Regions from separate parts of the Comamonas koreensis genome, predicted to be linked through region 1. Evidence: predicted binding sites of a transcription regulator. Region 1 holds the regulator's gene; each other region holds the start of a gene.
What was found. The regulator sigma-54, encoded in region 1, starts transcription at its own class of promoters, with help from an activator protein. The targets are predictions, from matches to a motif close to TGGCANGNAANCTGCTTT.
Positions count from the first base shown of each region.

Region 2: hydA (dihydropyrimidinase) is a predicted target of sigma-54. The motif match lies at 4,664-4,681, and genes of this name have one in related genera.
Region 3: F0Q04_RS10210 ([protein-PII] uridylyltransferase) is a predicted target of sigma-54. The motif match lies at 4,944-4,961, and genes of this name have one in related genera.
Region 4: hmpA (NO-inducible flavohemoprotein) is a predicted target of sigma-54. The motif match lies at 4,384-4,401, and genes of this name have one in related genera.

Region 1 is NZ_CP043575.1:5,163,967-5,171,313, forward strand. Features, by position in the region: gene F0Q04_RS23625 (THUMP domain-containing class I SAM-dependent RNA methyltransferase) at 1-1,168, opposite strand, end outside; gene F0Q04_RS23630 (hypothetical protein) at 1,366-2,118, shown strand; gene F0Q04_RS23635 (aspartyl/asparaginyl beta-hydroxylase domain-containing protein) at 2,266-3,180, shown strand; gene rpoN (RNA polymerase factor sigma-54) at 3,256-4,872, opposite strand; gene lptB (LPS export ABC transporter ATP-binding protein) at 4,978-5,754, opposite strand; gene lptA (lipopolysaccharide transport periplasmic protein LptA) at 5,778-6,446, opposite strand; one part of gene F0Q04_RS23655 (IS3 family transposase) at 6,557-7,347, opposite strand, start outside.
Region 2 is NZ_CP043575.1:2,992,971-3,000,317, forward strand. Features, by position in the region: gene F0Q04_RS13560 (LysR family transcriptional regulator) at 80-1,024, opposite strand; gene F0Q04_RS13565 (aspartate/glutamate racemase family protein) at 1,203-1,871, shown strand; gene F0Q04_RS13570 (N-carbamoyl-D-amino-acid hydrolase) at 2,020-3,033, shown strand; gene F0Q04_RS13575 (threonine ammonia-lyase) at 3,033-4,067, shown strand; gene F0Q04_RS13580 (VOC family protein) at 4,159-4,578, shown strand; gene hydA (dihydropyrimidinase) at 4,728-6,200, shown strand; gene F0Q04_RS13590 (transporter substrate-binding domain-containing protein) at 6,398-7,258, shown strand; gene F0Q04_RS13595 (amino acid ABC transporter ATP-binding protein) at 7,299-7,347, shown strand, end outside.
Region 3 is NZ_CP043575.1:2,279,161-2,286,507, reverse strand. Features, by position in the region: gene purL (phosphoribosylformylglycinamidine synthase) at 1-3,798, opposite strand, end outside; gene map (type I methionyl aminopeptidase) at 3,981-4,796, shown strand; gene F0Q04_RS10210 ([protein-PII] uridylyltransferase) at 5,019-7,347, shown strand, end outside.
Region 4 is NZ_CP043575.1:63,892-71,238, forward strand. Features, by position in the region: gene F0Q04_RS00275 (ligand-gated channel protein) at 1-1,040, opposite strand, end outside; gene F0Q04_RS00280 (DUF445 domain-containing protein) at 1,286-2,611, opposite strand; gene F0Q04_RS00285 (DUF3297 family protein) at 2,773-3,024, shown strand; gene hmpA (NO-inducible flavohemoprotein) at 3,177-4,352, opposite strand; gene norR (nitric oxide reductase transcriptional regulator NorR) at 4,494-6,113, shown strand; gene F0Q04_RS00300 (zinc-ribbon domain containing protein) at 6,141-6,743, shown strand; gene F0Q04_RS00305 (FKBP-type peptidyl-prolyl cis-trans isomerase) at 6,802-7,218, opposite strand; gene F0Q04_RS00310 (pyridoxal-phosphate-dependent aminotransferase family protein) at 7,301-7,347, opposite strand, start outside.

The DNA of each region.
Region 1 (7,347 bases):
GGCGCGATTCCTTCAGGCGCATCTTGCCGGGCAGCTTCAGATCGGGGGTCAGCAGCCAGGCGCTCCAGCCGCTGTAGTTCTTTTTCCAGTGGCTGGCCAGCTGGGTGAAGAACTCGCCGCCATCTTCGGTCTGCGCCGTCTCGCGCCCTGCGCGCTCGACATGGCCCATGCGCTCGGCCGCATTGCGGCCGGCAGCGCCCGCCGCCGCGATACGCTCGCCATACGGCGGGTTGAGCAGCATCATGCCGGGCTGCTCGCAGGGGGGCATGCGCTGCAGCGCATCGCCGCCGCGCAGCTCGATGGTCTCGGCCACACCGGCGCGCTCGGCATTGCGCTGGGCAAAATCGACCATCCGGAACGAGATGTCCGAGCCATAGATGCCCACCGGGCTCTGGGGCAGGATCTGGCGCTCGGCCTCATCGAGCATCGCCTCCCAGACATGGCGCTGGAAAGGCACGAGCTTTTCAAACGCAAAGCGGCGCAGGATACCGGCCGGGATCTTGCGCGCGATCTGGGCCGCTTCGATCAGCACCGTGCCGCTGCCACAGCAGGGGTCGTAGAGCGGCTGCGGGTCGTCGCCGTGCGGGTCCCAGCCGCTCGCGGCAATCATCGCCGCGGCCAGCGTTTCCTTGAGTGGCGCATCGCCCTTGTCCTCGCGCCAGCCGCGCTTGAACAGCGCCTCGCCCGAAGTATCGATATAGATGGTGGCGCCATCGGTGGTCAGGTGCAGGTGCACGCGCACATCGGGGTGGTGCGTCTCCACGCTGGGGCGCACGCCGTGGCGGCGCTCGCGGAAGCGGTCGGCAATCGCATCCTTGACGCGCAGCGCGGCAAAGTTCAGGCTGGTCAGCGGGCTGTGCTGGGAGGTGACCTCGATCTTGAAGGTCTCCTTGGGCGAAAACCAGATCTCCCAGGCCACCTCGCTGGCGGCACGGTAGAGGTCGTTCTCGTTGCGGTACATGCTGTGCGAGAGCTCGACCAGCACGCGCTGGGCCAGGCGGCTGTGCAGGTTCAGCAGCAGCGCATCGCGCCACATGCCGCGCAGCATGACGCCGCCGCGCGCCACCAGGAGGTCCTGGCCGCTGGCGCCGGTGATGGCATGGACTTCGTCCGCCAAAAGGCCCTCGACGCCGGCGGCGCAGGGCAAAAACAAATGCAGTTGGTTCATAAGCAGGGGGGCAAGCATACGCGCTTGCCCCATTGTCTGCCAAGCGCACGGGAATGTGGACTGTGCCAGTGGCATTCGGCAGCCCGGCTCCTATAGCGCAGCGGTAACGGGTGGCTGGCTGCTATAGTCTGGCCCCAGAGCGGGCCGCAGCCCTCGGTGCAGCCGCCCTTCCCCTCCATCACTCAGAGAGAATGCGGATGCCCTACCTCGGAGCTGGCGTACACGTCATCATTGCGCTGTTTTTTGCGGTCCACGCCGTGCGCAGCGGCCAGAACAACTACTGGCTGTTTGTGCTGCTGGCCTTCCCCTTCCTGGGCAGCGTGGTGTATTTCTTTGCCATCTACCTGCCCAATTCGCGCCTGCAGCGCCATGCCCGCAGCCTGGCGAGCAACGCCGTCAAGGCGCTGGACCCGACCCGCGAGGTGCGCGAAGCCCAGGCCGCCTACGACTACAGCCCCACCGCGCAGAACCAGATCCGCCTGGCCCAGGCCCTGCTGGCCAATGGCCAGGCCGAGCAGGCCTTTGGCCACTTTGAGGCCAGCATGAAGGGTCCGTTTGCCAACGACCTCGATATCCGCTGGGGCGCTGCGCAAGCGGCCTACCAGGCCGGCCATCCGCAGCAGGCGCTGCAGCAGCTGCGCGTGATTGCCCAGGCGGATGTGCACTTCCGCGCCGAGGCCGTGGGCCTGCTGGTGGCCAAGGCCTACGCCCAGCTGGGCGACCAGGAGATGGCGCGCAAGAGCTTTGACTTTGTGCGCCAGCACTCGGGCAGCTTCGATGTGATGGCCGAGTACGCGATCTGGGCTGCGGGCCAGGGCGACTGGCAGACGGCCAATGGCCTGCAGGCCGAGCTGAACAAGGCGATGACGCACTGGAGCGGCCAGCAGCGCCAGCTCAACCGCGAGATGCTGCAGCGCCTGAAAACCGCCTTTGCCGCCCAGCCCAGGTAAGCCCACCTGGCTTGCCATTGACCAAACCGCAATAGGCCTGCTGCCAGCAGGCCATCCCACCGCCCCGCAGCCCTTGCCGCGCGCCAGTTTGCGCTTGCGCAGACAGCCGCCACAGCACAGTCGCTAAAATCGCTGTCTATGGCAAAAATCATCGTTCTGGCCCTGGTGCTGCTTTTCACTGGCTGCGGCCTCTACATGCACCTGCGTGGCAAGGTGCGGCACAAGCTGCTGCGCCAGCTGTTTGACCACTCCACGTTCACGGCGCCATTCAATGTGTTCATGCTGATGTTCAGCAAGGTACCGCGCACGCCCTACCTGCCCACCAGCACCTTCCCCGACCTGGCCCCGCTGCAGGCCCACTGGCGCGAGATCCGCGAAGAGGCCATCGGCCTGCACCAGGCCATGCAGATCAAGGCCGCAGCCAACAACGACGACGCGGGCTTCAACTCTTTCTTCAAGACCGGCTGGAAGCGCTTCTACTTGAAGTGGTACGGCCAGGCCCACCCGTCTGCGATGGAGCTGTGCCCCAAGACCACGGCGCTGGTGCAGTCCATCCCCGGCATCAAGGCGGCCATGTTTGCCGAGCTGCCGCCCGGCGCCAAGCTCAACCTGCACCGCGACCCCTATGCGGGCTCGCTGCGCTACCACCTCGCTGTGCTGGCGCCCAATGATGACCGCTGCATGATCGAGGTCGATGGCACGCCCTACAGCTGGCGCGAGGGCGAAGGCGTGATCTTTGACGAGACCTTCATGCACTGGGCCGAGAACCGGTCCGAAGGCAACCGCATCGTGCTGTTCTGCGATGTCGAGCGCCCGATGACCAATGGCTTTGCGCAGTGGCTCAACCGCTGGCTGGGCACGCATGTGGTCGCTGCCGCCAGCTCGCCCAACAACGAAGGCGATCCGCGTGGCTTCATCAGCCGCATCTTCAAGATCTCGTTCTACATGGGCCAGTACCGCCGCCGCTTCAAGGCCTGGAACAAGACGGCCTACAAGCTCACCAAGTTTGGCCTGATGCTGGCCGTGCTGGCCTTGTTCATCTGGTGGCTGTGGCCAAAGTAAAGCGGCTCCGTCTCAAAGCAAAACCGCAGTGCCTAACGCAACTGCGGTTTTTTTATGGGCCCTGGCTGCTTGCGCTTACAGCGCCTTGCGCAGGCTGGCCGGCGGGATGCGCATCGCCTCGCGGTACTTGGCCACCGTGCGGCGCGCGCATTCAATGCCCTGGGCCTGCAGCAGATCGGCGATTTTTGCATCCGACAGCGGCTTTTTCGCGCTTTCCTCGTCCAGCAGCTGCTTGATCAGCGCCTTGACCGCCGTGCTCGACGCACTGCCGCCGGTCTCGGTGCCCAGGCCCGAGCCAAAGAAGTACTTGAGCTCGAACGTGCCCTGCGGCGTGGCCATGTACTTGGCCGTGGTCACGCGGCTGATGGTGGACTCGTGCAGGCCCAGCTCATCGGCAATCTCGCGCAGCACCATGGGGCGCATCGCCAGCTCGCCATGGACAAAGAAATTGCGCTGGCGCTCGACGATGGCCTGCGAGACGCGCAAGATGGTGTCAAAGCGCTGCTGGATGTTCTTGATGAACCAGCGCGCCTCCTGCAGCCGCTGCTGCAGCGCGCCATGGCCTTCGCTGCCCTTGTGGCTGCGCAAGGCATTGGCGTAGACATCCTGCACGCGCAGGCGCGGCATCACCTCGGCATTGAGCTGCACGCTGAAACCGGGCACCGGCAGGCCGCGCTCATTGCTGAGTCGCACGATGACATCGGGGATGATGGTGTTGCGGTCCACATCGGCATAGGGCCGGCCGGGGCGGGGCTCGAGCTTGGCGATCAGCGCCAGCGCGCTGCGCACCGCGGCATCACTGCATCCGGTCAGTTGCACCAGCTTGCGCACATCACGGCGCGCCAGCAGCTCCAGCGATTCCTGGCAGACCAGCAAAGCGGTCTCCAGCGCCAGCGCATCGGCCTCGGGCGTGTCCGAGCCCTCTTCATCCAACAGGCGCTGCTGGGCCTTGATCTGCAGCTGCATGCATTCGGACAGGTTGCGCGCGCCCACGCCAATCGGCTCCAGGCTTTGCAGCAAGCGCAGCGCCACAGTCAGGTGGTGCAGCAGCACTTCGTAGCGCTCGGGGTCACTGGCGTCGCCAAAGCTTTGCGCGAGCTCGGCCAGCGTTTCTTCGAGGTAGCCGTCGTCGTTCAGTGATTCAATCAGAAAGTAGAGCGCGGCCCGGTCTTCCTGGCACAGGCGCAGCGACAAGGCCTGGCGGTGCAGCACATCCTGCAGGCTCAGGTGCTCGCTGCGCCGGTCGGACATCGGCGTCTCGTCGTCGTCATCGCTGGCGCTGGAGCGCGCGGGCAGATCGCCACCCCACTCTTCCCAGTCCGATGCCGAATCGCCGGCAGCGGCCTCGGCATCGACGCCGGTTTCCTTGCCCGCGCCAAAATCCAGCGGCTGGTCGGAGGTTCCGGGCTCGAAATCGCTACTGTTGTTGGTGTCGGTGCTGGCAGCAGTATCGGCACCCTTGTCGGCTGCGTCTGCAGCGTCTGCAGCTTCGGCAGATTCAGCGGCTTCTTTACCGGCTTCAGCCTCGGGGGCCTCATCGCCCTCGCGCTCCAGAAACGGGTTTTCGTCGAGCATCTGCTCGACTTCCTGCGTCAGTTCCTGCGTGGACAGCTGCAGCAGGCGAATCGACTGCTGCAGCTGGGGGGTCAGGGTCAGGTTCTGCGATACGCGCAGCGACAGCGACGGCATCATGGCTGCGCCTCCCCACGGGCTGGGGCAGCTGGCAACGGATCAGCCCTGCCGGCCCCGCAGCGCGGGACGGCATCTTGGCTGGCACGCCCGCCAAGGCGTGCGGTGTCACATACGGAAATGTTCACCCAGATACACCCTCCGGACCTCTGCGTTCTCCACAATCTCTTGCGGCGTCCCGGCGGCCAGCACCTTGCCATCGCTGATGATGCAGGCATGGTCACAGATACCCAGGGTTTCGCGCACATTGTGGTCGGTGATCAGCACGCCAATGCCGCGCTCCTTGAGAAAGGCGACAATGCGCTGGATCTCGATCACGGCGATGGGGTCGATGCCGGCGAAAGGCTCGTCGAGCAGGATGAAACGGGGCTGGGTGGCCAGCGCACGGGCGATCTCGACCCGGCGGCGCTCGCCGCCGGACAGCGCGACTGACGGTGATTCGCGCAGGTGCTCGACCCGCAGCTCCTGCAGCAGCGCGGTGAGCTGGCGCTCGACCTCGGCGCGCGAGAGCGGCTTGCCATGCTCATCTTTTTGCAGCTCCAGCACGGCGCGCACATTGTCCTGCACGCTGAGCTTGCGAAAGATCGAGGCTTCCTGCGGCAGGTAGGACAGGCCCAGCTGCGAGCGCTGGTGGATCGGCATATTGGCCACCGACTGCCCATCGATGCGGATATCCCCGCCATCGCTGCGTACCAGGCCCACGATCATGTAGAACGAGGTGGTCTTGCCCGCGCCATTGGGGCCTAGCAAACCCACCACTTCGCCCTTGCGCACCGACAGCGACACGTCCTTGACCACCTTGCGGCTGCCATAGGATTTCTCCAGGTGCAAGACCTCCAGCTGGCTGCGGTGGTCGCTGTTGGCGACCCGGGCGTTGACGGAAATGGTCGACGAGTTTTCTGCCACGGTCACTTGGCTCCGTCGTTCAGTTGGGTGCTGGGGCGCAATGGCGTCTTGTCATCGGCAGCGGGCTTGGCCGGGGCGCTGGCCTTGTCGTCCGCCTTGCCATCGGCCTTGGGCGTCAGGATCACACGGACGCGGTCCTTCTTGGGCGCACCGGGCTTGGGATCGGCCGCCGCCTGGGCGCCCTTTTGGCCGGAGACCGTGAAGGTATCGCTCAGATTGTTGTAGACGATCAGCGGGCCACTGACCTGGTCGGTCAACGTGGTCTCGCGGTAACGGCGCAACTCGCCGCGGCGCTCAAAGTGCACGGTGTCATCGCGGCCGTTATAGGTGATGACCTCGCCTTCGCCTTCGACGAACTCGTCAGGCGCGCCTGGGGCCGAGTCACGCTTTTGGCGGAAGAATGCGAGCTTGCCCGGCGCAGCAGTCACCACGCCGTGCTGGAAGCCGTCGCGGTCCTGGCTCACGGTCAGCTGCGCGCCACGGATGATGATGGTGCCCTTGGTCACCACCACATTGCCCGTGAAGACACTGGTCTGCTTGAGTTCATCGTGGCGGCCATCGTCCGCCTCGATGTTCATGGGTTTGGTGCGGTCTGCACGCTCGGCGTGCGACAGCAGCGGCACGGCCAGGGCCACTGCCACCAACAAAGAGTTAAAAATACGGTGTCTCATAAGGCATGAATCTTGCTCTGCCCCATTGTAGCCATGCTGGAGCGTTAGGCCGTTTCTGGCACAAAAAAGCCCGCGTGTGAACTGACCCCAAGAAGTTGGACAGTTGGAAGCTAGGGACTGAAGGCCTGAATCCGGTATTGCACCGGACTCAGGCCTTTTAGTTTTAGCTTGATGCGTTGGTGATTGTAGTAATGGATGTAGTGGTGAAGACCTTCTTGAAGCTGCGCCACACTGCTGAACTTGTTGAGGTGGAAGAACTCGGACTTCAAGGTTCCGAAGAAGCTCTCCATCGCTGCGTTATCCAAGCAATTGCCCCGACGTGACATGCTTTGCACCAGGCCATGATCGGCCAGCAAGCGGCGATAGGCACGACTTTGGTACTGCCAGCCCTGGTCGGAATGCAGCAATGGTTTTTCCTCCCTGCCCAGCTTGCCTAGCGCCTTGCGCAACATGTCACCCACCATCTTCAAGCGCGGTTGCGTATTCATCTGATAGCTCACCACCTCGCCATTGAATAGATCCATGACAGGCGACAGGTATAGCTTTTTACCCAAGACGTTGAACTCTGTCACGTCCGTCACCCATTTCTGGTTAGGCTGCTCGGCCATGAACTGGCGCTGCAACACATTGGCCACGTCCGCGTGCTGCCCGGCGCGATAGGAGCGATATTTCTTGGGCCGAACCAGGGACTTCATCCCCATTACCTGCATCAGGCGCTGCACGCTCTTGTGGTTCACATGACAGCCATTGCGCTTGAGTTCAAGCGCAATACGCCGATAGCCATAGCGTCCTTTGTGAAGCTCGTAGACAGATCGGATCTGAGCCTTGAGCTCAGCGTATTTGTCGCCTCTCCTGTGCACTTGAGCCTGGTAATAGAAGGTGCTGCGCGCCAGCTTACCTG
Region 2 (7,347 bases), 2.2 Mb from region 1:
TTGCCTGCATGGGCGCTTGGCCGCTTTGCAGCAAACGCGCTGCGTCCAAAGGCGGGATGGTTCTGCAATCTGGCCCATGCTATGGGGTCACCGCCGGTTCCATATCCCTCTCTCGCGCAAGCACAAAGCCGTATTGCTCAACCAACTGGCGCAACTCGGCGATAAAGCGCTGCGCCAGCTGGGACATGGGCTCGAATTTGTGATGCACCAAATTGGTTTGCAATACCGGTGCATTCCTCAAGGGGCGCACCATGACGGGTCGCGAGGCATGCCAGCTGCGCACCGAGAATTCATCGACCAGCGCAATGCCCACACCCATCTCGACCATCGATCCCGCATTTTGCGGCGAGCCCACCTCCACCACTTCGTTGGGCTCCAGCTCCATATCCTGGCAGTACGCCGTCACGCGCCGACCCATCGGCGTGTCGTGTCCGTAGCCAACCATGGGCCATTGCATCAAGTCCTCGGGGGAGACTTCTTCTTTCTCGCACAGTGCGTGGTTGGCCGGCATGATGCACACCAGGCGGTTGGTGCACAGCGGCGTGATGTCGAGATTCGGGTGCTCAATCGCTGAGCTGATCACGCCAAGATCGGCCTGGTGGTTCAGCAAGCGCTCGCGAATCTGCTCGTGGCCGTGGCAGGCAAAAGTCATCTTGCAATCGGGAAACTGCTGGCGAAAACTGGCGACAGCCTGCGGAATAAAGCTTTGTCCAATCGAGGGGCCCGAGACCAGGTTCAGAATGCCGGTGCGGTGCCTGGCCAGGTCGCCTGCCAGGTCGTTGACGCGCTGCACCGACTGGTAGACCTGCTCGACCTCGCCAATCAGGCGGCGCGCCTCCGGCGTGGCAAACAAGCGCCCTTTGATGCGCTCAAACAAAACAAAACCAATGCGCTGCTCGGTGTAGGCCAGCAGACGGCTGACGGCCGGCTGGGAGACAAACAGGATTTGCGAAGCGCCCGCAATGCTGCCGGTGCTCATCACGGCGCGGAATACCTCAATCTGGCGCAAGTTCAGTGCGGCCATTGTGGTCCTTACTAGTCAAGGTGACTACAAAAGCGGCCAAGGTGCTGGGAGACTGCACAGAGCAGGGCGCCACCAGCAAGCCTTAACCTCATGTTAATCAAGACCGACATTTCAGCAATTTCTATGCCACGCGAATACTCGTAAATTGCAGTCATTCCAATTTGTACGAGGCGCGCTCATGTCATCGGCCATTTACGTCGTCAACCCCAACAGCAGCTTAAGGGTCACCCAAGGAATTGATCTCGCGCTCTCGCCGCTGCGCATGCCTGGAGGGCCGCGCTTCGTCAGTGACTGGCTGCCAAGCGGCCCGCCCGGTGTGCAAAGCCAACAGGATGTCGATGGCGTGGCCATGCTCCTGGTGCAGCATTGCCTGGCCTTGCCGGATGACTGCGCAGCAGTGGTGATTGCCTGCTTTAGCGACCCCGGCCTGTACGCCGTGCGCGAGGCCATGCAGCCGCGTGGCGTGCCGGTGCTGGGCATCAGCGAGTGCGCGATGCTGACGGCCCTGTCGATGGGCCAGCGGGTGGGCGTGATTGCGATTTTGGAAACCTCGATAGCCCGCCATATGCGCAACTACGGTGCGATGGGCATCAGCAGCCGCATTGCTGGCGAAGCTGCAATCGGCCTGGGCGTGACTGAATTGGCCGACCAGGAACGCACGCTCTCGCGCATGGTGGAGGTGGGGCAGCGCCTGGTGCGCGAGCAGGGCGCGAACGTGCTGGTGATGGGCTGTGCAGGCATGGCCTCTTACCGCGATGCACTGGCTGAAGCCACTGGCGTGCCGGTGGTCGAACCCACCCAAGCAGCTGCTGCGATGGCCTTGGGCCGTGCGCGGCTGGGCTGGTAGGCCACTGCTCGCCACCCTAGCGGCATGGGCACAAGCCCTTGCACCCTTTTTCCCCTTGGATTGACTTTGATGGCTTGACCTGGGCGTGCGCTGCGCTGCCGTGTCACACCAGGCCTGTTTGTTTTCCTAGCACTTGAGTTCTACAACTATGAAGCGTCTTATTACCGTGGCTGCCGCCCAGCTGGGCCCTATTCAAAAAGCCGAAGGCCGTGACTCGGTCGTCGCACGCATGGTGCGCCTCGTAGAGCGCGCCTACCAGCGCGGCGCCAATGTGGTGGTGTTCCCTGAGCTGGCTTTCACGACCTTCTTCCCACGCTGGTATGTCGAGGACCTCGACCAGGCCGACAACTGGTATGAAGAAACCCTGCCATCGCCCGCCACCCAGCCGCTGTTCGATGCAATCAAGCGCTACGGTATCACCTGCTACCTGGGCTACGCCGAGATCGCCCACGAAGCCGATGAAACCGGCGTGCTGCGCAAGCGCCGCTTCAACACCTCTGTGGTGATTGCACCGTCGGGTGAGGTCATTTTGAAGTACCGCAAAATCCACCTGCCCGGTCACAAGGAGTTCTCCACCATCCGCAAGGTGCAGCACCTGGAGAAGCGCTATTTTGAAGTGGGCAACCTGGGCTTTCCGGTCACCCGCGCGCCTGTAGGTGAAGTCGAAGGCGTCAACATGGGCATGCTGATCTGCAACGACCGCCGCTGGCCAGAATCCTGGCGTGAGCTGGGTCTGCAGCAGGTGGAACTGGTCATGCTGGGCTACAACACCCCGGCCGTGAACCAGGAAAACCGTGGCTTTGAAGCCCACCACCTGCGCAACTTCCACTCGCAATTATCGATCCAGGCCGGTTGCTACCAAAACGCCACGTTTGGCGTGGGCGTGGCCAAGGCGGGCAATGAAGACGGCTTTGAGCTGATGGGCCACTCGATCATCGTCAACCCGCAAGGCGAGATCATGGCGATGGCTACCAGCTGGGACGACGAGCTGGTCGTGGCCGACTGCAACCTCGCGATGTGCGAGTTGGGCCGCACGACCATCTTCAACTTTGCGCAGCACCGCCGCCTCGAAGCCTACCAGCGGCTCACCAACCAAACTGGCAGCACAGCGCCTGCGGTTTGGCTGCCCCAAGGCGCTGTCGTCGCCCAGGAGCAGAACTAATGAATGCGCCCAGCCTGGCCGAGCTGCCCAGCAGCATCCAGCATGAGCTGTTTGGCGTAATGCGCGTGCCCACGTTTGCCGATGTTGAGTTGGCCGCCGAGCGCATTGCGCCCTATATACGCCGCACGCCACTGCTGTTTTCGCGCAGCCTGAGCGAACGCACGGGTGCACGCATCTGGCTCAAGCCCGAATGCCTGCAAATCACCGGCTCCTTCAAGCTGCGCGGTGCCTTCAATGCGATCTTGTCGCTCAGCCAAGCGCAGCGCCAGAACGGCGTGATCGCGTACTCCACGGGCAACCACGGCCAGGCGATTGCCTGGGCCGCTGCCACGCTGGGCGTGCAGGCGACGATTGTGATGCCCGCTGATGCGCCCAAGAACAAGGTCAAAAAGGCGCTGGAGCAGGGCGCCAAAGTGGTGCACTACGACCGCATGACGCAAAGCCGTGAGGAGATCGGCATGCAGTTGCTGGCCGAGACCGACGCAACCCTGATCCCACCGGGCGACTTTCCCGAAGTGCTGGCCGCCCAAGGCACGGTCGCGCTCGAAGCCTTGCAGGACTTGCCTGCCGATGACCTGGCGCAACTCGGTCTGTTTGCCGCCCCCTGTGGCGGTGGCGGCATGATGGCGGGCTGCAATCTGAGCCTGGCCGCCTTGAGCCCGCAGACCCGCTGCGTCGCCGTGGAACCGGCTGCGTTTGATGACACCGTGCGCTCACTGGCCAGTGGCACGCGCCAGAGCAATCCCCAATCGGCCGATTCGATTTGCGATGCCTTGCAGGCCGTCACACCGGCCGAGCTGCCTTATGCGATCAATGGCCTGCGCCTGAGCCAGGCCGTCAGCGTCAGCGACGCCGAGGTACTGGCTGCCATGCGTTTTGCCATCGAAGACCTGCGCTTGGTGGTCGAGCCCGGCGGCGCAGTGGCTTTGGCAGCCTTGCTCGCAGGCAAGTTGCCGCTAGAGGGCCGAAGTGCAGTGGTTGTGCTGTCAGGGGCCAATGTCGACTTGCCTTTGCTCAGCCAGGCCCTGGCTTGATGCCATCTGCCACGTCCCGAGCGGGCCTGCTCTGCGTTCCATGCATTCGCCAGCGCCCGCACCGTCCAGCTATTTCCAGAGTCCATACACCATGAATTTACCTTCCGCTTTCCACTTTGCCTTCAATATCCGCGATCTGGACCAGGCCCGCGCCTTTTACGGCGGCGTGCTCGGCTGCATCGAAGGCCGCAGCACCGACACCTGGGTCGATTTTGATTTCTTCGGCCACCAAATCTCCCTGCACCTGGGCGAGCCCTTTGCCACGGCCAACACCGGCAAGGTCGGCCAGCACATGGTGCCGATGCCGCACTTCGGCATCATCTTGCTCTACCCCGACTGGCGCGCGATGGCCGACCGCCTGCAAGCCGCCGGCGTGGAGTTTGTGCTCGCGCCCCAAGTGCGCTTTGAGGGCGAGCCCGGTGAGCAATGGACGATGTTCTTTCGTGATCCCTTTGGCAATCCAATCGAGGTCAAAGGCTTCCGCTCAGAAGCGCAAATCTACGCGCACTAAGAATGTATTCAGGTTCCCCAAAACGCTGCCCCAAGGCCCCTCCATGCACCAAAGCCGTTGCACTGAGCACCAATCCGGTGCAAGTTGGCATGAAGCCTGCTTACCACCCGGGCATCTGTCTGAACCTAGCTTGAGAAAGAAACGATGCCATGTTTGATTTGACCATCCGCAACGGCCGTATCAGCACCTCCCAAAACACCTTTGTGGCCGATATCGGCATTCAGGGCGGCGCCATTGCTGCCATTGGCGAGAACCTGCCAGCAGGGCGGCGTGACATTGACGCACAAGGCCTGTGGGTCATGCCAGGCGGCATCGACAGCCACGCCCATATTGAACAAGCGTCCAGCGCGGGCGTGATGTGCGCCGATGATTTCTACAGCGCCACGGTCTCGGCCGCGTTTGGTGGCACGACCTGCGTGATCCCGTTTGCTGCGCAGCACAAAGGCCAGCAAGTGCCCGAGGTGGTCGCTGCCTACGCCAAGCTGGCGGCCGAGAAAGCGGTGATCGACTACGGCTTTCACCTGATCCTGTCCGAGATCACCCCGCAAATGCTGGAGCAGGATTTGCCACGCGCGATTGCAGAGGGCATCACCTCGCTGAAGGTCTACATGACCTACGACAAGCTCAAGATCGACGACTTCCAGATGCTGGATGTGCTGGAAGTCGCAGGCCGCGAAGGCGCGATGGTCATGGTGCATGCCGAGAACCACGACGTGATCCGCTGGATCGCCCGCCGTCTGCTGGACAAGGGCCTCACGGCACCCAAATTTCACGGCGTGGCCCACGATGCGATTGCAGAAATCGAAGCGAGCTCGCGCGCCATCCACCTGGCCAATCTGCTCGATGTGCCGATTTTGCTGGTGCATATCTCAGGCCCCGAGGCGATTGAAGTGATTCGCAGTGCCCGGCAACTGGGCAGCAAAGTGCATGCCGAGACCTGCCCGCAATACCTGTTCCTGACCGCAGAAGACATGGACCAGGAGGGCCTGGAAGGCGCAAAATTCTGCTGCAGTCCACCCGTGCGCGACAAGGCCGCGCAAGACAAGGTCTGGCAAGGCCTGCTGGATGGCACCCTGGGCATCTACAGTTCTGACCACGCGCCCTACAAGTTCGATGAAAGCGGCAAGCTGCCCAAGGGCGATGCCACCACCTTCAAGGAAATGGCCAATGGCGTGCCCGGCCTGGAGCTGCGCTTGCCGCTGCTGTTCTCCGAGGGCCTGCTGACTGGCCGCCTCACGCCCGAAGAATTTGTGCGTCTCACTGCCACCAACCATGCATACATGTATGGCCTGCAAAAACGCAAGGGCGATATTGCCGTCGGCCTGGATGCCGACATTGCGATTTGGGACCCCCAAGCCCAGCGCAGCGTGCGCTGGAGCGACCTGCACGACCAGGTCGGCTACACGCCTTACGAGGGCCGTGTGGTCAATGGCTGGCCCATCACCGTGATCAGCCGTGGCGAGGTCGTGGTCGAGGACGCCCAGCTGCAGGCCGAGCGTGGCCGTGGCCAATTCTTGCCTTGCGAATGCCCCGAGCCGATTTTGCAAGCAGCCCAGCAGCCCAAGCCCTCTGATGCCTCGCAATGGCTGGGGCTCAAAGGCAAGGCCTGGCAGCAGTATTGAGTGCCAGATGACGTCGCCTTTTGCGTGCCAAAGCCAGGCCCAGCCTGGCTTTGGCGGGCCCTTAACAACAGGTTAAGGCATACCGATAAAACGGCAGGCGACAGCTTGGCCAATGCGCCCAATAATTTTCTCAAGCTCCCAAGCTTTCAGGCCCAGCCAGTGATGGCTTTTCATCCATGAATGAACCAACTCCGCCCATGAACAACCTTGCCCATACCCTCACTCGCGTCTCCTGGCTGACACTGACACTGGCACTGGCTTTGACCAGCGCCGCCCACGCACAAACTGCTGCGCCTTTGAAAACCGCCTTGGATCCCACCTTTGCCCCGCAGGCCATGGTCAAGATCGGCGGCGGCCTGCAAGGCTTTAACGTCGACATGGGCGAAGAAATCGCAAAGCGCCTGGGCCGCAAGCTCAGCATTGATGCAACCGAATTCTCGGGCCTGGTGCCGGGTCTTAACAGCGGCAAATACGAGTTTCTGCTCGCGCCTGTGACGGTCACGCCTGAGCGCGCCAAAGCCATGCTGTTTACCGAGGGCTACACCGAGACGAACTACACCTTCATGGGCCGAAAAAACGCAGCCGCGCTGGAGTCGCTGGAGGCGCTGAAAGGCAAGGTTGTTGCGGTCAACAAGGGCTCGAACTACGACGCCTGGGCCAAAGAGAACGCCGACAAGTACGGCTTCAAGTACTTCGTCTACGGCTCCAACGCCGATGCGATTCAGGCCGTCTTGACCAAGCGTGCCGACTACAACCTGACCGGCAGCACGGTGGCGGGCTGGGCCGTCAAACAATCGCCTGCGCTGCAGGCGGGCTACACCATCAAGACCGGGCTGGTCTGGGCGATTCCCTTCCGCCTCGACGACAAGGCCGGCCGTGACCAGGTCAGCAACGTGCTCAAGTGCATGAAGGCCGATGGCACGATCGCCAAGCTCGCAGAAAAATGGTATGGCTACTCGCCCGAGACCAACAGCGTGGAGCGCACCGTCAGCCCAGGCCACGGCGTGCCAGGCACCGAGAACTACGACGCCACCCCCGTTAAGCCGAAGTGCTCGTAAGCACGCGATGGCTGTGATAACCCTGAAGTGCTGAGAACCTATGAGTGCCCCCATTCTTGAACTTGTTGAACTGCGCAAATCCTACGGCT
Region 3 (7,347 bases), 2.3 Mb from region 1:
GTTGTCCACATAGCGCATCGCGGCGATCACCGCATCGGCGTTGCCACGGAAGCGGAAGTTGGCATAGCCTTCGCCATGGGCCACGGCGATCGGCAGGCGCGAGCCAGCCATGCCTTGCAGGAACAGGCTGGGCGAGTCCAGCACTTCGACCATCGACAGGCGCGCCTCGAAGCGGTTGCTCTGGTTTTGCGTAAAGCGTGGCCAGTCTTGCGCACCGGGGATGATATCGGCCAGTTCGGCAAACATCTGGCAGCCATTGCAGACGCCCAGGCCGAACGTGTCCTTGCGGCTGAAGAAGGCCTGGAACTGCTCGGACAGCGGCTCGTTGAAGGTGATGGAGCGGGCCCAGCCAATGCCGGCGCCCAGGGTGTCACCATAGCTGAAGCCGCCGCAGGCGACGATACCGGCAAAGTCACGCAGCTGGGCACGGCCCGTCTGCAGGTCGGTCATGTGCACGTCCACCGCTTCAAAGCCGGCTTCGCCAAAGGCGTAGGCCATCTCCACGTGGGAGTTAACGCCCTGCTCGCGCAGCACCGCCACGCGGGGCTTGGCTGCCACGTTCACATACGGGGCTGCCACCACCTCTTGCGGGTCGAAGGTCAGGTGCACATGCATGCCCGGGTCAGACGGCACACCTACCGAAGCGTGCTCGCTGTCGGCACAAGCGGGGTTGTCGCGCTGCTGGGCAATCTTCCAGCTCACGGCATCCCAGACCTGGTGCAGATCGCTCAGGCTGGCGCCAAACACCTTCTTGGCATCGCGCCAGACCTGCAGCTCGCCCTTGCCCATGTCCATGCTGGACGAGGCCGGACGCGTCTTGCCCACGATGTGGCTGCAGGTGGACAGGCCGTGCTCGCGCAGCGTCTGCAGCACCTCGGCGCTGTCGCTGGTCTTGACCTGCAGCACCACGCCCAGCTCTTCGTTGAACAGCGCGCGCAAAGTCAGGTCTTCGCGGCGGCCCGATACCTGGGCGCCCCAGTTCTTGCCTTCGCCGCTGTCCATGCGGCTGTCGGAGATGCCATCGCCTTCGGTGATCAGCATGTCCACATTCAGTGCCACGCCGACATGGCCGGCAAAGGCCATTTCGGCCACGGTGGCCAGCAGGCCGCCGTCGCCCTTGTCGTGGTAGGCCAGGATCTTGCCCTGGGCGCGCAGCGCGTTGACGGCGTCAACGAGTGCAATCAGGTCCTTGGCCTCGTCCAGGTCCGGCGTTTCATTGCCGCTTTGGCCCAGCACCTGGCCCAGGATCGAGCCACCCATGCGCATCTTGCCGCGCGACAGATCAACCAGCACCAAGGTGGTGTCGGGCTCGTTGGCGTCCAGCTGGGGCGTCAAGGTGCTGCGCACATCATCGATGGAGGCAAAGCCGGTGATGATCAGGCTGACGGGCGAGGTGACCTTCTTGGTCTGGCCGCCCTCGCTCCACTGCGTGCGCATCGACAGGCTGTCCTTGCCCACGGGGATGGAGATGTTCAGCTGCGGGCACAGCTCCATGCCCACGGCCTTGACGGTGGCGTACAGGTCGGCGTCTTCCCCGGGCTCGCCGCAGGCGGCCATCCAGTTGGCCGACATCTTGACCTTGGACAGCGCAATGGGCGCTGCCAGCATATTGGTGATGGCCTCGGCCACCGCCATGCGGCCCGAGGCGGGAGCATTGATCGCTGCCAGCGGCGTGCGCTCGCCCATCGCCATCGCTTCGCCCTTGAAGCCCTGGAAATCGGCCAGGGTCACGGCCACGTCGGCCACCGGCACCTGCCAAGGGCCGACCATCTGGTCGCGGTGGGTCAGGCCGCCGACGGCGCGGTCACCAATGGTGACCAGGAAGCGCTTGGAGGCTACCGTGGGGTGGGCCAGCACGTCGATCACGGCCTTTTCCAGCGGCACGCCGGTCAGGTCGATGGCCGGCAGGCTGCGTGCCACAGTCTGCACATCCTTGTGCATCTTGGGCGGCTTGCCCAGCAGCACGTCCATCGGCATATCGACCGGGAATTTCTGGTCGTCCGCGGTCGCAGCCGGGTCTTCGAGCACCAGCTGGCGCTCTTCGGTGGCCGTGCCGATGACGGCAAACGGGCAGCGCTCGCGCTCGCAAAACGCCGTGAACTGCGCCAGCGACTCGGGCGCAATCGCCATCACATAGCGCTCCTGGCTTTCGTTGGACCAGATTTCCTTCGGAGCCAGGCCCGATTCTTCGAGGTTGACCTTGCGCAGGTCAAAGCGGGCGCCACGGCCGGCGTCATTGGTCAGCTCGGGAAAAGCGTTGGACAGGCCACCGGCGCCCACGTCGTGGATCGCCAGGATGGGGTTGGCCGCGCCCTGCTGCCAGCAGTGGTTGATGACCTCTTGCGCACGGCGCTCGATCTCGGGGTTGCCGCGCTGCACCGAGTCAAAGTCCAGCTCGGCCGCGTTGGTGCCGCTGGCCATGGAGCTGGCAGCACCCCCGCCCATGCCGATGCGCATGCCCGGGCCGCCCAGCTGGATCAGCAAGGTGCCAGCCGGGAAGAGGATCTTCTGGGTCTGCTCGGCATCGATCACGCCCAGGCCACCGGCGATCATGATGGGCTTGTGGTAGCCACGGGTGATGTCACCGACTTGCTGCTCGTACTCGCGGAAGTAGCCGGTCAGGTTGGGGCGGCCGAATTCGTTGTTGAACGCGGCGCCGCCCAGCGGGCCTTCGATCATGATCTGCAGCGGGCTGGCGATGTGCTCGGGCTTGCCGACCTCGCTGCCCCAGAGCTTGGAGACGGTGAAACCGGTGAGGCCCGCCTTGGGCTTGGAGCCCCGGCCGGTCGCGCCTTCGTCACGGATCTCACCGCCCGCGCCGGTGGAGGCGCCGGGGAAAGGCGAGATGGCTGTGGGGTGGTTGTGGGTCTCGACCTTCATCAGCACATGGCTGGTGGCGCTGTGCTTTTGGTAGCTGGGCGCAGTCACGGCATCGGCCTGGGTGTTGAACGGCGCGACAAAGCGCTCGACCTGGTGGCCTTCCATGATGGAGGCATTGTCCGAATAGGCAACGACGGTGTGTTGGGGCGATACCGCCTCGGTGTGGCGGATCATGCCAAACAGGCTCTTGTCCTGCGCCACGCCATCGATGGTGAACTTGGCGTTGAAGATCTTGTGGCGGCAGTGCTCGGAGTTCGCCTGGGCAAACATCATCAGCTCGACATCGCTGGGGTTGCGCGCCAGGCCCTTGAAGGCGTTTTCCAGGTACTCGATCTCGTCGTCGGCCAGCGCCAGGCCCCATTGCTTGTTGGCTTTTTCCAGCGCGCTGCGGCCGCCGCCCAGCACATCGACAAACTCCATCGGCTGGGCTTGCAGTGCGGAGAACAGCTGCTCGGCTTCGGCGCGGGTGGCGAAGACCGACTCGGTCATGCGGTCGTGCAGCAGTGCGGCGATCTGCGCGGTCTGCTCGGCGCTCAGCTCGGGCTTGCCACCCAGCAGGCCGGCCTTGAGCTCGATCCGGTACTCGGTCAGGCGCTCGATGCGGAACAGCGCCAGGCCGCAGTTGCGGGCAATGTCGGTGGCCTTGGAAGCCCAGGGCGAGATGGTGCCCATGCGCGGGGTGACGATGAAGGCCAGGCCATCGCTGCCGCCTTCATAGGGGTCGCCATAGGTCAGCAGGGCCGCTACGCGCTCGGCCTGGGCACCCGCCAGGGGCTGCTCGGTGGCCACCAGATGCACAAAACGGGCAGCAATGCCCGTTATCTTTGGATGGATCGCCGTCAATGCGGTCTGCAGTTGTTGGGCGCGGAAGGAGCTGAGGGCGTTACCGCCTGGTAGCTGAGTCAGGTGCAGTGTCACGTGGCAGCCTATGTGGACTAGGAGGATGGGAAGAAAGCACGCATGCGCCTTGCCCACTGCTACGGGCGGACCGTGGCAGCACCATGACAAGGGCGGGATAACCCGGGATTCTACTGTGCCGCGCCAGGACACGTAGCCGCATGGAAAACAGGCCAATGGCAGCAGTGGGATAATCGTGGGCTATGACGATCAAAATCAATACCGAAGACGATATTGCGCAGATGCGCATCGCAGGCCGCCTGGCCTCGGAGGTCTTGGACTACATCACCCCCCACATCCAACCGGGTATCACCACCAAGCAAATCGATCTGCTGTGCGCCGAGGCGATGGAAAAGCAAGGCACCAAATCGGCCTGCCTGGGCTACCAGCCGCCAGGCATGACGCCCTACCCGGCCTATGTCTGCACGTCGGTCAACCATGTGGTCTGCCACGGCATCCCCAATGACAAACCGCTCAAGAAGGGCGACATCGTCAATGTGGACGTGACCATCATCACGCCCGAAGGCTATTTTGGTGACAACAGCCGCATGTTCGTGATCGGCGAAGGCACGATTGCGGGCAAGCGCCTGTGCCAGCTGACCTTTGAAGCCATGTGGCATGGCATCGTGCAGGTCAAGAATGGCGCCCACCTGGGCGATATCGGCCATGCGATCCAGAAGTTTGCCGAAGGCCAGGGCCTGTCGGTCGTGCGCGAGTATTGCGGCCACGGCATCGGCAAGGTGTTCCACGACGAGCCCCAGGTGCTGCATTACGGCCGCCCGGGCACCGGCGTCGAGCTCAAGACCGGCATGATCTTCACGATCGAGCCCATGCTCAACCTGGGCAAGAAGGACATCAAGGACCTGGGCAATGACGGCTGGACCGTCATCACCAAGGACCACAGCCTCTCGGCCCAGTGGGAAGTCGAAGTGCTGGTGACCGACACCGGCTATGAAGTGCTGACCTGGTCGGAGGGCTCGCCCACGCCGCCCAGCTTTGTGACCAGCACCAAGTGCTGATCGGGTGCTGATCCGGCACGAATAAATCGCTGCGCGCGTGCCGGGCCTGCCCGGCACCTGCCCACACCAAGGCGGCATTGCAACCAGCATGCCGCCTTGGTCGTTTCTGGCAGTCCCGCCTCCGCCATGCCCCCATTTGGTGCGTAGTGGCATGGAATGTGCTTACTCGCAGCTGCTGTTGATTGCTATGGCACACTGCCAACGACAGCATAGTTAGGCACCATGAACGATCCTCGCATTCCGCAGCTGCGCGAGCAGTACCAGGCGCAACGCAGCGCCCTGTTTGATGACATCATGGCCGGGGGCAGCAGCACCCGGGGCATACAGACCCAGCTGCGCAAGCTCTCGCAGCTGGCCGATGGGCTGCTGCGCGATCTCTGGCACCTGGCTGGCCTGCCCGGGCGCCTGAACCTGGTGGGGGTGGGCGGCTTTGGCCGGGGCAAGCTGTTTCCCTATTCCGATATCGATGTGCTGCTGCTGCTGCCCGAAGGCACCGATCCGGAGCAGGACATTGAATTGCGCACCGCGATCGAGCAGTTCATCGGCTCGTGCTGGGATGCCGGGCTGGAGATAGGGTCGAGCGTGCGCACCATCAGCCAGTGCATCAGCGAAGCCCAGGCCGATGTGACGGTGCAGACGGCGCTGCTGGAGTCGCGCCGCATCATTGGCTCGCCCCGCCTCTACCACCTGTTCCAGGCCGCGCTGGCCCAGTCCATCAAGCCCGATGCCTTTGTCGTGGCCAAGGTGCTGGAGATGCAGCAGCGCCACAACAAGTACGAGAACACCGTCTATGCGCTCGAGCCCAACTGCAAGGAATCGCCCGGCGGCCTGCGCGATCTGCAGCTGATTCTGTGGCTGGGCCGCGCTACCGGCCTGGGCAGCCGCTGGAAGGAGCTGGCCGACAAGGGGCTGGCCACCGTCTACGAGGTGCGCAACCTGCAGCGCAACGAGGACCTGATCTGCCTCATCCGCGCGCGGCTGCACATTGTGGCCCGGCGCCGTGAGGACCGGCTGGTGTTCGACCTGCAAACGCCGGTGGCCGAGTCCTTTGGCTTCAAGACCATCACGCCAGCTGGCCAGCGCTTTCCCAAGCGCGCCAGCGAGGAGCTGATGAAGCGCTACTACTGGGCTGCCAAGGCGGTGGCCCAGCTCACGCAGATCCTGATGCTGAACATGGACGAGCGCCTGCACCCGGGCAACCACACCTTGCGCCGCATCGATGACGAGTTCTACGACAAGGCCGGCCTCATTGAGGTGGCCGACGACGAGGTCTACCAGCGCAACCCGCATGCGATCTTGCGCACCTTCTTGCTCTACGAGACCGAGCCGGGCTTGAAGGACCTGTCGGCCCGTACCTTCCGCGCGCTCTACCATGCGCGCCAGCTGATGGATGCCCAGTTCCGTCGTGACCCGGTCAACCGCGCCACCTTCATGCAGATTCTGCAGCAGCCCCATGGCATCACCCATGCGATGCGGCTGCTCAACCAGACCTCGGTGCTGGGCCGCTACCTCTGGCCGTTCCGCCGCATCGTGGGCCAGATGCAGCACGACCTGTTCCATGTCTACACGGTGGACCAGCACATCCTGATGGTGCTGCGCAATGTGCGGCGCTTTTTCATGGCCGAGCATGCGCATGAGTACCCGTTCTGCTCCCAGCTGGCCGCTGGCTGGGACAAGCCCTGGATTCTGTACCTGGCCGCCCTGTTCCACGACATCGGTAAGGGCCGGGGTGGTGACCATTCGGAGATCGGTGCGCTGGAAGTCAAGCGTTTTTGCCGCGATCACCAGATTGCCAAGGAAGACCGGCAGCTGGTCGAGTTTCTGGTGCGCGAGCACCTGACGATGAGCCAGGTCGCGCAAAAGCAGGATACGTCCGACCCCGAGGTGATCACCGCCTTTGCCCAGCGCATGGGCAATGAGCGCCGGCTCACCGCCCTCTACCTGCTCACCGTCGCCGATATCCGCGGCACCAGCCCCAAGGTCTGGAATGCCTGGAAAGGCAAGCTGCTCGAAGACCTGTACCGCTCGACGCTGCGTGTGCTGGGCGGGCGGGCACCCGATGTGGCCGCGCAGGTGGAAATCCGCAAGCGCGAAGCGCTGGTGCTGCTGGCGCTGTCGGCCCAGCCCCATGAATCGCAAAAAGCGCTGTGGGATACGCTGGGCCTCGATTATTTTCTGCGCCACGAGGCCGCCGATATCGCCTGGCACACGCGCCACCTGTCACGCGCCGTGGGCAGCAAGGCCACCTTGGTGCGCGCGCGCCAGTCGCTGGCCGGCGAAGGCCTGCAGGTGATGGTATATGCGCCCGACCAGCCCGATCTGTTTGCCCGCATCTGCAGCTATTTTGACCAGGCGGGCTTTTCGATTCTGGACGCGCGCGTGCACACCGCCCTTAACCGCTATGCGCTCGATACCTTCCAGGTGGTGGCGACCGATGCACCGCAAAGCTACCGCGAGCTGATCAACCTGGTCGAGAGCGAGCTCACGCGCGTGCTGGTGGCCGCCCAGCCGCTGCCCGAGCCCGCGCAGCGCCGCGTCTCGCGCCGGGTCA
Region 4 (7,347 bases), 120 kb from region 1:
GCCCACTGGTAGCGCTTGAGCGTGTTGATCGGGTTGTCGACCTTCATCTGGTTGCCGTTGTCCACGAGCTTTTCATGCTTGTAGCTCAGGCCCAAGGTGGTCAGGTTGCGCTCGCCGATCGGCACCACGATCTGGCTGTTGAACTCGGTGTTCTGGAGGTTCATCTGGCGGCCTGGGTTGTCGATCTCCTCGTGCTGCAGGTAGGTGGTCGAGGTGCCAAAGCTCCAGCGCCCGGTGTGCGAGAGGGCGATGTGGTTGCGCGCATAGTCCGAGTAGCTGGAGGCGCGGCTCGCGCTCTTGCCGGCCGTCGCATAGCGGTCCTGCAGGGTGCGGCCCACTTCGAGCGCCAGGTCGTGGTCCTTGTTGGGCGTGAGCGTGAGCTTGGCGGTGCCCGAGCTGCTGTCTTGCTCGTTGAAGCCGCCGACGAACCTGTCCTCCAGCCTGCGCGATTTCTGGCCGTAGATCTGCAGGCCCAGCACCTCGCTCTTGATCGGGCCGGCCAGGTAGAAGTTGCTCTGGTAGATATCACCCGACGATGAAGACTCCTGCTGCGTGGTCTCGGCGCTCAGGGTGCCGGTCCACGCTTTGGCCACCTTGCGCGTGATGATGTTGACCACACCGCCCATCGCATCCGAGCCGTAAAGCGAGGACATGGGGCCGCGCACCACCTCGATGCGCTCGATGGCGCTGAGCGGCGGCAACCAGCCTTGCTCGATGCCGGCGCCATCGCTGTTGGGGCGGGTCTCGCGCGAGTTTTGCGGCTTGCCATCCACCAGGATCATTGTGTAGTTCGAGGCCATGCCCCGGATGCTGATGTCGCTGGAGCTGCCGCCGCCGGTGATGACCACGCCGGGCACATCGCGCAGCGCATCGGTCACATCGCGGTAGGCCTTTTTCTCCAGCTCCTGGCGCGGAATCACCGTGATCGAGGCCGGTGCATCTTCTACCGCCTGCTCAAAGCCCGAGGCCGTCACCACCACGGTCGACAAGGTCTTGTCAGCCTCCGCCTCGGTCTGCGCCAGCGCAGGGCCAGCGGTTATTCGCGGGGGGTTGGCGCGGTCAGTCGCGGCGCGGCAGGGTCAGGACGGGCTGAGCCTGGGCCGCCCTGGCGTGCATGCCGGGCTGTGCGGCATGGAGATGGCTGGCGCCACCTGGCTGGGCAACGAAGAACGTGGATTGACGCTTAGCAAATGCGAATGCTTCTTATTATATAGAACAATAAAGAAGTGTTGACTAATGTGAAGCTGGCGTGAAGCATAGACGCCGCCCACTGTTGCGGTTTTACCTACACGGAGCCCGCACCCAGGTGGTTCACCAGCCAGCCCAGCCAGAACAGCGCAAAGCCGATCAGCCCGCCCACCAAGGTGCCATTGATGCGGATGTACTGCAGGTCGCGGCCAATGTTCCACTCGATCAGCTCGCCCAGCTCGCGCGCATCCCAGCGCTTGACGGTGTCGGCAATATGGGTGCCGAAGAACTGCGAAATCTCGGGCGCCAGCTCCCGCACCCACAGCTCCATGCGCGTATTGAGTGCGGTGCGCAGCGCCGCGTCGCCCGCCAGCGACTTGCCCAGCCACAGACCCATGCCGCGCACATTGCGCGCCATCGCCGAATGCTCGTTGGCCAGGTCGGCCTGCAGGCTGGCGCGCAGGCTTTGCCACAGCTCCTGCACATACTGGCCCACAGCAGGGTCGTGCTGCAGGTAGCGGCGCACTTCCTCGCCCTTGGCATGCCAGGCGGGGTCCTGGGCCAGCCGCTCCACCCATTCCTGCATGGTCTGGTCAAACTTGGCGCGCAGCACATGGCTGGGGTTGTCGGCAATGGCGTCGAGCAGGTGCTCCAGGCTGCTGGCAATCATCGCCGAGCCCTTGTCGCTGAGCCAGCCAGTGGGCAGCATCTTTTCCTTGAGCGGATGCTCGGTCTTGAGCCAATGCGCAATGGTCTGCGCGATCAGGGCGCGGGTCTCGGCCTCGTGCAGCAGCTCGACGAGCTTGTCCAGCGCCTGCGCCAGCAGCACCTGGTGGCGGCCGTTGTGCGTCAGCACCGCCAGCACCTTGGACAGCGACTGCGACAGATCGATCTGGCCGAGCAAGGTGCGCAGCGCCAGCTTGATGAAGCGCTCGACCTGCGCATCCTGCACCGTGGCCAGCGCAGCGGCGGCCAGGCGCGCCACCTGGTGGCCCAGCAGCTCGGCGTTGGCGGGCGACTTGAGCCACTGCGCCAGTTTGTCGGCCGGCTGGTGCGTGCGCACCAGTTGCACCAGCGAGTCGCCATCAAGAAAACGCTCGCGCACAAAGACGGCCAGGTTCTCGCCAATGCGGTCCTTGTTGCGCGGAATGATGGCCGTGTGCCGCGAGATCCACGGTATCGGGATGTGCTTGAAGAGCGCGGCCACCGCAAACCAGTCGGCCAGTGCGCCGACCATGCCCGCCTCGGTCATCGCCCGCAGGCAGCGCAGCGCCAGCTGCCAGTGGCGTGACTGCGCAAAGGGCTGGCCCAGGCACCAGCTGGCCACGATGAACAGCAAGGCCACCAGCAGCAGCAGCAGCAACGGGGTGAGCTTGGCGCGGCGCAGCAAACGCTGCTGCTCGTCGGTCAGTAGCAAAGGCATGGCGACCACTGTAGCGGCAAGCAGCGGGGCTTGCCAAGTCAGCCAACTGCGCGGCTTGCCTGCCATGCCCGCGGGTTTCCCTCCACCGGGCGAGGTGCCGACAAAGTGTGGACAATGGCGGCCTGTGCGGCCCAGGGCCGCGTTCTCTTCTGCACCCAACCATGACCGATACCACTGCCCGCCCCGAACTGCCCGACCACCTGTCCATCGACCCCAAGAGCCCGCACTTTGTGCGCGAGGTCTTCAACCATGACATCGGCATCCGCTTCAACGGCACCGAGCGCGTGGACGTCGAGGAATACTGCGTGAGCGAAGGCTGGGTCAAGGTGCCCGCCGGCAAGACCGTGGACCGCAAGGGCAAGCCCCTGCTGATCAAGCTCAAGGGCAAGGTCGAGGCCTATTACAAGGACTGAGTCCTGGCCTGACCGCCCCCGCTGGGCTGCATAGAATGCGGCCCGGTAAAACGAAAACCCCAGCCACGCTGGCCTTTCAAGGCGAGCATGGCTCGGTTTTTTGCATGTGGCGCGGTCGATGCCGCGCGCCTCAGCGCTTCAGAAGCTTGCGATCAGGCCAGCGCCTCGGCCGGGCCAAAGAACTCATAGCGCACCTGGGTATCGGGCACGCCGAGCTTGCGCAGCGAGGCCTTGACCGAGCGCATAAAGGGCTTGGGGCCGAGAAAGTAGACATCGGCATCGCGCGAGGCCGGCAGCCACTGGCCCAGCAGGTCCTCGGTCAGATGGCCCTGGGCAGCCACCGCCTCGCCGTCGGCCACCTTGTCGTACACATAGAGTGGCTGCAGCTGGCGGTGCGCCTGGGCCAGCGCATCGATCTGCGGGCGGAAGGCATGCACGGCGCTGTCCCGGGCGCAGTGGATAAAGGTGATGGGGCGCTCGGTCTGCAGCGCGGCTTCGAGCATCGGCAACGTGGGGGTGATGCCCACGCCGCCGCTGATCAGCACCAGCGGGCGCTCGCTCGCCTGCAAGGTGAAATGGCCGGCCGGTGCAAACAGCTCCAAGGTGTCGCCCACTTGCAGGTCATGCAGGTAGTTGGAGACCTTGCCACCGGGCTCGCGCTTGACGCTGATGCGATAGCTGCGGCCATTGCTCGGGGCCGACAGCGAGTAGTTGCGGCGCTGCTCGGTGCCACCCACGATGGCGCGCAGGCCGATGTACTGGCCCGGCTGGTGGGCAATCACGGCCTGGCCGTCGACCGGCTCCAGGTAGAAGGAGCTGATCTCGGCGCTCTCGGCCACCTTTTGCACCAGCTTGAAAGTACGCGCACCGCGCCAGCCGCCTTCCGTATGGGCAATGGCGTCATAGGCCTTGGCCTCGGCAGCGATCAGGATGTCGGCCAGCTGGGTGTAGGCAGCAGCCCAGGCATCGATCACCGCATCGGTGGCAATCTCGGCGCCCAGCACCTCGCGGATCGCGCGCAGCAGGCAGCTGCCAACGATCTGGTACTGGTCTGGCTGCACCTGCAGCGCCACATGCTTGTTGATGATCTGCGCGGGCAGGTCGCCCAGGTTCTCCAGCTTGTCGATGTGCTTGGCATACATCAGCACGCTATGGGCCAGTGCGCGGGGTTGGGCACCGCTTTGCTGGTGGGCCTGGTTGAACAGTGGGCGCACCTCGGGGTACTCGCTCAGCATCATCTGGTAGAAGTGCGTGGTCAGCGCCTCGCCGCCGGTCTCCAGCAGCGGGACGGTGGCCTGGATGATCTGTTTTTGGCTATCGCTCAGCATCTAACTCTCCTTGCATGTGGTTGGTTTTATCAATGCATGCAACGTGCCAACACCGAGTTTGTGGAATATCAATATCTTGCACAATGCATGCAGTCATACTGACAACACCTAAATGCTGTGTTTTTGACACCCCGAGTCGTTTTGACATCCTCCAAAATCCTCCACGCCGTGATTCCACTGGTGGCCGATCTGGCCCAGGAGCTGCCCGAGCGCGAGCGCCTGCGCCGCCTGCTCGCGGCCCTGCGCACCTTGTTGCCCGCCGATGCGGTGGCGCTGCTGCGCCTCAACGGCGAATGGCTGGAGCCGGTGGCCATTGATGGCCTGGTGCCCGATACCCTGGGCCGGCGCTTCAAGGTGGCCGAGCACCCGCGCCTGGCCCAGCTGCTGGCCGCCGGCCAGGCCATGCGCTTTGCGCCCGACAGCCCCCTGCCCGACCCCTATGACGGCCTGATCACCACCCCGGGCGAGCTGCATGTGCATGACTGCATGGGCTGCGTGCTGCAGACCGGCGGCCTGGCCTGGGGCCTGCTGACCCTGGATGCGCTGGAACCCGACCGTTTTGCCGATGGCAATGCGCTCGAACTGCTGCAGGCCTTCAGCAACCTGGCTGCCGCCACCGTGGCCACGGCCGAGCGCGTGCAGCAGCTGTCCCAGGCCGCCCGCAGCGCCAGCGCGCCGGCGCCGCGCAACCCGGGTGCGGATCGCAGCCGCCAGATCCTGGGCACCAGCCCGGCCATCCGGCAACTGCAAAGCAGCATTGCGCTGGTCGCCGCCAGCGACCTGTGCGTGCTGATCACCGGTGAGACCGGCACCGGCAAGGAGCTGGTCGCCCAGGCCGTGCATGCGCAGTCGCCGCGCGCGGCACAACCGCTGGTCAGCATCAATTGCGCAGCCCTGCCCGACAACCTGGTCGAGAGCGAGCTGTTCGGCCATGTGCGCGGCGCCTTCACCGGCGCGTTGAGCGAGCGGCGCGGCAAGTTCGAGCAGGCCCAGCACGGCAGCCTGTTCCTCGACGAGGTCGGCGAGCTGTCGCTGTCGGTGCAGGCCAAGCTGCTGCGCGTGCTGCAAAGCGGCCAGCTGCAGCGCCTGGGCTCGGACCGCGAGCACCAGGTCGATGTGCGCGTGATCGCCGCCACCAACCGCGACCTGGCCGCCGAAGTGCAGGCCGGCCGTATGCGCGCCGATTTCTACCACCGCCTCTGCGTCTACCCGGTCGTGGTGCCGCCGCTGCGTGCGCGGGACAGCGACACCCTGGTCCTCGCCGGCTGCTTTCTCGAAGAAAACCGCGCCCGCCTGCAGCTGGGCGGTCTGCGGCTCGATGCCGCCGCCCAGGCCGCCCTGCTGCGCTACCCCTGGCCCGGCAATGTGCGCGAGCTGGAGCACTGCATCAGCCGCGCCGTGCTCAAGGCGCTCAGCCGCACCCTGGGCCAGCGCAAGGACAGCAGCAAACCCCGCATGCTGAGCATTGGCGAGGAAGACCTGTGGGACGGCGCCGCCGCCGCGCCGCTGCCGCCCGGCCAGCAGGCAACGGGCCTTATCGCGCCTGTTCCCGCGTCCGAAATGGCCGAAGTGGCCGAAGGGCTAACAGCCAGTGCCGAGACCTTGGGCCTGCGCGCCCAGGTGGAACGCTACGAGCGCCAGCTGCTCAGCGCCAGCCTGGCCCGCCACAACGGCAACTGGGCGGCCGCCGCGCGCGAGCTGCAACTGGACCGCGCCAACCTGCAGCGGCTGGCCAAGCGGCTGGGGATTGAGCGACACTAAGCCGGACAGCATCCGCACATGAGGCACATGAAAAAGAAAAAGCACAGCCAGTCAACTGACTTTGTACCGCACCCGCGCTATGGAAGTGCACCCATGCCATCGCATGTGCAAGGCGTCTCAGAAGAGGCCATTTTGCAGTGCCATTGGTCCTATAAATCCGAGGAGATTTTTCCAGAATCGGTGCTGATGGCGGATACCAGCAAGCAGAATTTCAGCATCTTCCCGCGCGAGTGCTATGTCGACATGCGCAAAACCTGTCGTAGCTGCAAACGTCCCTTCATCTTTTTTGCGGCCGAACAAAGACACTGGTTTGAAGTGTTGCAGTTTTACGTAGACGCCGACTGCGTGCATTGCCCCGAATGCCGTGTGCAGCGCATGGCCGCCAAACGCGCGTTTCAACGCTATTCCGCTTTGACTCTGCTTGCCAAGCCGACCCCAGATGAGTTGCAGCAGTTGGTCGATGCATCGCTAACGCTGCATGCACAAGGCACGCTCAAGAGTCGTGATCGCTTAGGCCAGCTCAAAAATGCTGCGCTCCGGCTGATTCCGGACTACCCGGGCACCTTGGCCTTGGTGGAAGCGCTGCGCAACAAGGACGCATTGATGCCCACTGACAGTAAAAGCGACTAAATAAAAAGCCTCCGCGCCAGCAAGACGCGGAGGCTTTTTAGCTTGTGAGTAGCGGCGTTTACTGGCCCTTGATGCCCAGCAGTTCCACTTCAAAGTTCAGGGTGGCGTTGGGCGGGATCACGCCGCCCGCGCCACGGGCGCCATAGGCAATGGAGGCCGGGCAGGTCAGCTTGGCCTTGCCGCCAACCTTCATCAGCTGCACGCCTTCGGTCCAGCAGGGGATGACGCCTTGCAGCGGGAACTCAATCGGCTCACCACGCTTGTAGGAGCTGTCAAATTCCTTGCCGCTGTCGGGGAAGGTGCCTTTGTAGTGCACCTTGACGGTGTCGCTGGCCTTGGGGCTGGCGCCGGTGCCGTCCTTGATGCTTTCAAACACCAGGCCGCTCTTGGTCGTCACAGGCTTGCTTTGTGCCTGGGCAAAGCCGGCGGTCAGGGCGATGGCAGCGAACAGGGCGCTGGCGGTCAATGCTTTCATGGCGAAATCCAATCCAATGTTCTTCAGAAAAACCAGCATTCTGCACCCGGATAGCAGGCGCAGAACACGTTAAAAACACAAGTTAACCCTTGATACCCAAACCATCGAGCGCCTGGCGCAGATGGCCCA